DNA from 2 places in the Rhodopila sp. genome. Region 1 is predicted to be linked to the other one. Evidence: predicted binding sites of a transcription regulator. Region 1 holds the regulator's gene; the other holds the start of a gene.
What was found. Region 1 encodes HrcA, which represses chaperone genes, less so after heat shock. Its sites were predicted from a motif close to GTTNGCACTCNCNNNNNGNGAGTGCNAAC; they were not measured.

Region 1 (4,210 bases):
AGCACGTCCAGCCCGGCGATCCGTCCGGCATCCTTGGTTGCCTGCCGCTGACTGTCGTTGAAGTACGCCGGAACCGTGATCACCGCTTGCGCCACCGGCTCACCCAGATAGGCCTCGGCGGTCTCCTTCATCTTGCCAAGGATGAACGCGCTGATCTGGCTCGGCGAGTATTTCTGCGCCTTGGCCTCGACCGCGGCGTCACCGTTGTCGTTGCGGACGATGGTGTAGGGCACCATCCCCTTGTCCTTGGCCACCAGCGGATCGTCATAGCGCCGGCCCATCAACCGCTTGATCGCATACAGCGTATTGGTCGGGTTGGTCACCGCCTGGCGCTTGGCGGACTGGCCAACCAGCCGCTCGCTGCTATCGGTAAACGCCACCATGCTGGGCGTGGTACGCGCGCCCTCGGCGTTCTCGATCACCCGGACGTCCTTGCCTTCGAGGATCGCGACGCATGAATTGGTGGTACCAAGATCGATACCGATCACTTTACTCATTCTAATAAGCTCCTTTCAGCGGACAGCGGAGGCCCGAAGCACCGGCACTGCCCCTTGGCGAATATGACCGATGTATGAGATGCGGACCGCTGGGACAAGGGTTGCCGCCGATTTTTTCGTTCCAATTCGTCACAATACCCGATCCTGCCAAGGCTTTTGTCGGTATCCAGCCCTCGGTCACCCACACCCTTCCCCGCATCGAGACCGATCTCTGCATCACGACCGATCTCCGCGCCCCGACGTCCTTCGCTCCGACTCTGTCCGCGCCCGACCTTGCCCGCGCCCCAACTTTGCCCGCACAAGCGTCAAACTCTGCCGCGCCCCGGACTGTGCCCGCGCCCCAACTTTCCGGCGTCCAGGCGTCCGCCCGCTCAACCCTTCGCTGACCCGGCCAGCTCCTCGCTCGCCGCCTTGGCGACAACCACCATGGCCGGACGCAGCAGGCGTCCATTCAGCGTCCATGCCTTGGACCACGCCTGCAGCACCGTGCCAGGAGCCTGAGTGTCGCTCTCCTGCTCCGCCATCGCCTGATGCAAATTGGGGTCGAACGGCTGCCCCACCGGATCATCGCGCTTGATGCCGTTACGCTCCAGCGTACCCAGGAAACTGCGCTCGACCCCCTCCAGGCCCTCACGCACCTTGGCCACGATCGCCGGCTGGTCGTCCGACGGCGGCGGCAGGCTGTCGATGCCGCGCTTCAGGTTATCCGCCGCTTCCACCACGTCGGTGGCGAACTTCTGCACCGCGTACTGCCGAGTGTCGTCGACATCCTTGCGCGCCCGGCTGCGGACATTGGCATTTTCCGCCTCGGCCCGCATCCAGCGCTGCTTCATCTCCTCGACTTCCGCTTGCAGCGCGGCAATGCGATCGGTCGCCGCCTGCATCAATTGCTCCGTCGTCAGCGCCTCGTCTGAGGCCCCATCGCGGGCGTCATCCAACGCTGTGGACTCCGCCGCGTTGGTCAAGTCCTCGGGTCCGGCCGCGCTATGATCTGACATGCTGTCCTGGTGTGGCTGTTGATCGATGGTCATTCTACGCCTCGGCTAAAGCTTGATCTCGCGTTAGCCCCACCGTGTAATGGCCGGGCTCGGCCTAGTCATCCACGACTTCGCCATCGTCACCATCTTGGGGTCCCCAATCCAGCGGTCCCCGATCCAGGGGTCCTCGCTCCAGGGGTCCGGGTGCGCGGCAATGCTGTGGAAGGACGATCGGGCGCCCCATCAGTTAGGCGACGCGGTCGCCAAGAACAACCTGTTTCAGCGCGTTTGTTGCGATTTCATCAACGCTGGCCCGGCTCAGCCCAGCAATTGCCCGATCACCCGAGCGGTATAATCGACCACCGGGATGATCCGGCCGTAATTGATCCGGGTTGGCCCGATCACCCCGATGGCGCCGACGATCCGGCCGTTCTCGTTGCGCGCCGGCGCCACCACCATCGACACGCCCGAGGTGTTGAACACCCCACTTTCCGCGCCGATGAAGATCCGCACCCCGTCCGACTGCTCGGCCAGCTCCAGCAGCCGCAGCATGGTCTCCTGCGCCTCCAGCCGCTCGAACAGCGCCTGGATCGCGGTCAGCCGGTCGATCTGGGTCACATCCGACAGCAACCTGGCCTGGCCGCGCACGATCAGGCTGCCCGAGCGACCCTCGCCGGTCCAGGTAGCCAGCCCGGCCGCCACTACCAGCGTCGACAGAGTGTCCAGTTCGGTGCGGTTGGCCGCCATCTCGTCGGCCACCATGCGCCGCAACTCGGCCAGCGGCCGCCCCGACAGCTTGGCGTTCAAGTAGTTGCTGGCCTGCTGCAGCGCCGACGGCGGCAGCCCGGGCGGCGTCTCGATCACCCGGTTTTCCACCTGCCCGTCGCTGTTCACCAGCACCACCAGCGCCCGCCCCGACCCCAACGGCACGAACTCGATATGCTTTACCGCGCCTTCCGATTTCGGCGCCAGCACCAGCCCGGCGGCGGCCGATAGCCCCGACAGCAGCGAGCTGGCCTCGGCCAGCGTGTCCTCCAGGCTGCGCCCCGAGGCCGCCAGCGCCGCCGAGATCGACACCCGCTCATCCTCGGTCAGTTCGCCGAAGTTCAGCAATCCATCGACGAACAGCCGCAGCCCCGAATCGGTCGGCAGCCGCCCGGCCGAGGTGTGCGGCGCGAACAGCAGCCCAGCCTCGGTCAGGTCCGCCATCACGTTGCGGATGGTCGCCGGCGACAGGCTCATCGGCAGCCGCCGAGCCAGCGTGCGCGATCCCACCGGTTCGCCGGTGGCGACGTATTGTTCGACGATTTCCCGCAGCACCGCGGCCGACCGAGCGTCCAGCCCAGGTGGCAGCGGTGGCGTTGGCTGTGTCCGGCCGTGAAACCGCGGAAACCGGCTGGATGGCGGGACGGACATGTTCATTGCTTGCACTCCAACCTTTAATCTTACAAGCGACGTGGGGTGGCGTCCATGGCTTTAAGCAAACTATCCAGGCCATTGCGCTTGCCTCGAACGCACGATGCTGGGACCCCGGATGCGGACAAGATAGACTAAAGTTTTTGGACCAAGTTTTCTGCGTTACTCCTAATCGGCGTTCATCCCCGGTTCCCTTGGTCACGCTGCGTCCAGAGATCAGCGCCGACAGAAATCCAAATGCGATTACCCTGGCAAACCGCCTGCAAAATGGCAGTTGTAGCGACTGGGCGGCTGAGTTGCACGCGCACGGGAAACCTTCGCGCATTTCCATCCGAAGCGTCCCCAGATCGTGCAGCCAGAGGCAAGCTTACGCGTCTCACATCTGTTGTTTGTCCCGTCTTCGATCGCGGCTCCTTCCGGGCCATCGGAGCGCCGCCTCGAACCTTGCGACTCACACGGCTTGCCGACATCGATATGGACTGCGCACTGGCGGCCATAAGCGAAGTTCATTAATCTGGTCCCACTCGTCGAACGGCTCCATGTCTGGTTCGGCATGTCTGGTTCGGCCCTGCGAGCCGAAGTCGCATAGTCCCTGGGAGATTCGGATGACGATGGATACGGTCTGGGGTCTGATGACGACCGAACGCCTGAAAGGCATTTCACTGAATGACCTTGTCGGAGGAGGAGACGCCAAAGGGGTTGGGCAACTCTCTTGCGAAGTATTGTGGAAGCTTGGAGCCGTCGGTCGCGAATCTCGGGTTTTGGATATCGGCTGTGGTTGCGGTCGCACGGCGGCTGCTCTCGCCCCCTATCTCCTACCGACAGCCAGCTTCGTCGGCGTGGACATCATTCCTGGTTTAGTCAGTTTTTGCCGGCGCGAGATCACTTCACGCCATCCCAATTTCCAGTTCCATACGTTGCGGCAGGACAATCCGAAGTACTCCGAGTTCATCGATCACGATGCCAATATAGTGCTTTTGGAAGACATCGAGGATCTGGACCAGGACTTCGATTTGGTGACCGCCTTTTCGGTGTTCACACATCTCGATCGGGCAGCAACGGTTTCGATGCTGGACACAATCTGGAACCGCCTCAAGAACGAGGCCACCGCAGTATTGTCATTTTTTATACTTAACCCATTCTCCCGGGCGAGCGTTGCCTCGGCCCGCTCGAATTTGTTCAGAGGCGGCATGGATGTCAGCGCGAACGTCGTGATTGATACGTTCAATGGGCCGAACAGCGCCGTGGGATTCGATGAGTCGACGCTGCTCGATATGATCCTCGAAAGCAAGTTCCAGCGTCCTCAATCGATCCATTACG
Region 2 (4,210 bases), 1.1 Mb from region 1:
CACCTGCAGCCGGGGCTGCGCCGCCGGGCGATCGCGCCATGGATGCAGCGCGGACAGTCCGGTCCAGACGATGGCGGCGTAAAGTATCAGGGCGAGTGCCAGATGGACCACCAGGCGGCCCGGCGAGACCGCGGTCGAGTCGGGCAGGAAGCCGGATGCGACCATGAACCATCCGACCGCGCCTTGCAGTCCGCCGAGCAGGAACAGCAGGCCTAAACGGGGCATCAGGCGACGCTCGATCCGCGCGGTGACCCAGAGCCAAAGCATCGGCAGCAGGAACACCACGCCGATCAAGCGGCCCCATAGACGATGGGTCCACTCGAGCCAGAAGATCTGTTTGAAACCGGCGAGGCCGAAGCCCTGGTTCACCAGGGCGTATTGCGGGATTTTCTGATACAGCGCGAACAGCCGGTGCCACTCCGCGTTGCTGGTCGGCGGCAGCGCGCCCATCAGCGGCGCCCACTCCATGATCGAGAGGCCGGAACCGGTCAGTCGGGTGATGCCTCCGAGCAGGATCATGACCATGATCATCGCGGCGACGGTGAACAGCCAGATGGCGACCAGCCGGCGGCTGTTTCGCGTGGCGGCGCGATCGCTGCGTGCGGCGGCGGGGTAATCGTGCACGTCGAAGGGCATCCACCTTCTATAGGGTGGGCCGGGCGGTTACAAAAGCGCTTTGGGTGGTTTTGTCATGCTTGGTCCAGGTCGGCTTGGTGCAGGTCGGCTTGGCACAGGCCAGCTTGGCGCAGATCGGCTTGGCACAGGCCGGCCTTGTGCAGGCCGGCTCTTGGTGCAGGCCGGCTCTTGGTGCAGGCCGGCTCGATGCAGGCCGGCTCGATGCAGGCCGGCTTGATGCAGGCCGGCTTGATGCAGGCCGGCTTGGACCAGGCCGCCTTGGTCCAGGTCGGCTTGGTGCAGGCCGCGACTGCATCGGTGTCGAACGCCGAATGGCCGGCGTCGGCGGTGGCCGGGGCCGACCATCCCGGGGCCGGGCCCGACCGTGGTCGCTAATGCAGGCGCAGCAGAGCGTTGGCGTGTGCCACGGTGGGCGGCTTGACCAGGCTTGCGGATGCCACCCGGACCGAGTGCAGGCTGCCCTCGATCTCGCGCATCCAGAAATCGAGGAATTTGTGCAGCACCGGATAGCGCGGAGCGATGTCGAGATCCTGCCAGATGAAGGTCTGCAGCAGGTTCGGGTGGTCCGGCAGGTGGTAGAGGATTTCCGCGGTGGTCAGGCGATAGTCTTGCAACTGCCGAACAAGGGTCATGGGTTTCCAGCTTTCCTACCAAGCGCGCTGTCGCCGGCGAGCGTCGCAACGTGACGAGCCATGCAGATTACCGGATGATGTCTCAACGGCGGCGGAACATGCAACTGGAAGCACAGCAAATTCAACTGCTTAGCACTCCATACGCGAGAGTGCTGCTAGTGCTTGACTTGCGGGCCGGGTGGGGCTAGATCGCTGGCACTCCCGGACCGGGAGTGCTAACAATCTAACGCGGCGCTCATCGGAGGCCGTGGTTCGGTTGTGGCGATCCGTTCAATCACTGCCGTTCAATCACTGATCGAGAACGAACTCAGGAGCGTCATAAAATGAGTTTCCGTCCCCTGCATGACCGGGTCGTGGTCCGGCGTCTGACCGCCGAGGAAAAGACCGCCGGTGGAATTATAATCCCCGACACGGCGAAGGAAAAGCCGATGGAAGGCGAGATCATCGCGGTTGGCCCCGGCGCGCGCAATGAAGCCGGGCAACTGGTGACCCTGGACGTCAAGGCCGGCGACAAGATCCTGTTCGGCAAGTGGTCCGGCACCGAGGTGAAGCTGGATGGTGAGGAGCTTCTGATCATGAAGGAGTCCGACATCATGGGCATCATCACCGAGACCGCCAGCAAGCGGAAGGCCGCGTAATCCGGCGGCTTTGATGCGGCGGCTGGGACGATCGAAGACAGATAGACAAGGGAATACGAACAATGGCTGCAAAGGACGTTCGCTTCGGCAGCGAGGCCCGTCAGCGCATGCTGCGTGGCGTCGATATCCTGGCCGACGCGGTCAAGGTCACGCTGGGCCCGAAGGGTCGCAACGTGGTGCTGGACAAGAGCTTCGGCGCGCCGCGGATCACCAAGGACGGCGTGACCGTCGCCAAGGAGATCGAGCTGGCCGACAAGTTCGAGAACATGGGCGCGCAGATGGTGCGCGAGGTGGCCAGCAAGACTAACGACATCGCCGGTGACGGCACCACCACCGCAACGGTGCTGGCGCAGTCGATCGTGCGTGAAGGGTCCAAAGCGGTGGCCGCCGGGATGAACCCGATGGACCTGAAGCGCGGCATCGACAAGGCGGTCGCCGCGGTGGTCGAGGAGCTGAAGAAGCGCACCCGCAAGATCACCACTCCGGCGGAGACCGCGCAGGTCGGAACAATCTCGGCCAACGGCGAGGCCGATATCGGCAAGATGATCTCCGAGGCGATGCAGAAGGTCGGCAACGAGGGTGTGATCACCGTCGAGGAGGCTAAGGGCATCCAGACCGAACTGGACGTGGTCGAGGGGATGCAGTTCGACCGCGGCTATGTGTCTCCGTATTTCATTACCAATGCGGAGAAGATGATCGCCGACATGGATCAGCCGTATATCCTGATCCACGAGAAGAAGCTGTCCGGGTTGCAGCCGATGCTGCCGCTGCTGGAGAGCATCGTGCAGTCCGGCCGTCCGCTGGTGATCATCGCCGAGGACGTCGAGGGCGAGGCGCTGGCGACCCTGGTGGTGAACAAGCTGCGCGGCGGATTGAAGATCGCGGCTGTGAAGGCGCCTGGCTTCGGTGATCGCCGCAAGGCGATGCTGGAGGACATTGCGATCCTGACCGGCGGCACGGTGATCAGCGAAGACCTCGGCATCAAGCTGGAGAACGTGAAGCTGGCCGATCTCGGCAAGGCGAAGAAGATCCTGATCGAGAAGGAAAACACCACGATCGTCGAGGGTGGCGGCAAGAAGGCCGACATCCAGGGCCGTTGCGGGCAGATCCGGGCGCAGATCGAGGAGACCACCTCGGACTACGACCGCGAGAAGCTACAGGAGCGGCTGGCCAAGCTGGCCGGCGGCGTGGCGGTGATCCGCGTCGGCGGCAGCACCGAGGTCGAGGTGAAGGAGCGCAAGGACCGGGTTGACGACAGCCTGCATGCGACTCGGGCGGCGGTCGAGGAAGGCATCGTTCCGGGCGGCGGGGTTGCGCTGGCTCGGGCATCCTTGGTGCTGGGCAAGATCAAGGCCGACAACGACGACCAGCGCTTCGGGATCGAGATCGTGCGCAAGGCGATCCAGACTCCGCTGCGCCAGATTGCCGAGAACGCCGGTGAAGACGGCGCGGTGATCGCCGGCAAGACGCTGGAGAAGGACGAGTACAATTTCGGCTTCGACGCGCAGACCGGCGAGTTCAAGGATCTGGTGAAGGCCGGCATCATCGACCCGACCAAGGTGGTGCGCACGGCGTTGCAGGATGCCGCGTCGGTGGCGGGCCTGCTGGTGACGACCGAGGCGATGGTGGCCGAGAAGCCGGAGAAGAAGGGTCCTGCGATGCCGCCGGGTGGTGGTGGCGGAATGGGCGGCATGGGCGGCATGGGCGATATGGATTTCTAGTCCGGATCGTTCGGCAAGCTAGGCGACGCGGGCCGCACCTGGGAGGGTGCGGCCCGTTTCTTTCGCCAACATCGGACTGCAACGCGACAAACCGAACCAGGTCGCCGGGTGGTAAGATGATGGCGGTCCGGGGCGTGGCGGGCGCGGATTACTTGCGAGCAGATGGGGCAACCCGATCGGCCACGACCGTCGCCGATCAATTGACCGGATCGATGCGCTTTCCGTTTGTCCGGTCAAAGATATGAACGTGTTCCCGCTGGACAGAAACCGAGATCGTTTCGGTTGGTCCGACGACGCCGGGAACGCTCACGATGATCGTTTCGCTGTTATCAGCCAACATCCGGCCATGCACCAGGGTCGCCGAACCAAGCGGCTCAATCAGATTGACCGTAAGCGCCAAGTCGCCACCACCCAGCGTCAGGTGTTCGGGGCGAATGCCCAGGGTGACGGCATCACCGGGGCGACGGCCTTGCAGCGGGATCAGCGGACCGGCGTCGAGCTGCGCCGCGGTGCCGTCGTGGACCAGTCGCGCGGGGAGAAAATTCATTGTCGGTGATCCGACGAAACCGGCGACGTAGGTATC

Region 2: groES (co-chaperone GroES) is a predicted target of HrcA. The motif match lies at 1,460-1,488, and genes of this name have one in related genera.

The regions. Positions count from the first base shown of each region.
Region 1 is NZ_OZ255846.1:920,422-924,631, forward strand. Features, by position in the region: gene dnaK (molecular chaperone DnaK) at 1-497, opposite strand, end outside; gene ACQY4T_RS04870 (nucleotide exchange factor GrpE) at 869-1,528, opposite strand; gene hrcA (heat-inducible transcriptional repressor HrcA) at 1,793-2,890, opposite strand; gene ACQY4T_RS04880 (class I SAM-dependent methyltransferase) at 3,496-4,210, shown strand, end outside.
Region 2 is NZ_OZ255846.1:2,048,706-2,052,915, reverse strand. Features, by position in the region: gene ACQY4T_RS10360 (COX15/CtaA family protein) at 1-636, opposite strand, end outside; gene ACQY4T_RS10355 (hypothetical protein) at 808-1,011, shown strand; gene ACQY4T_RS10350 (usg protein) at 1,008-1,268, opposite strand; gene groES (co-chaperone GroES) at 1,592-1,906, shown strand; gene groL (chaperonin GroEL) at 1,969-3,627, shown strand; gene ACQY4T_RS10335 (ABC transporter ATP-binding protein) at 3,824-4,210, opposite strand, start outside.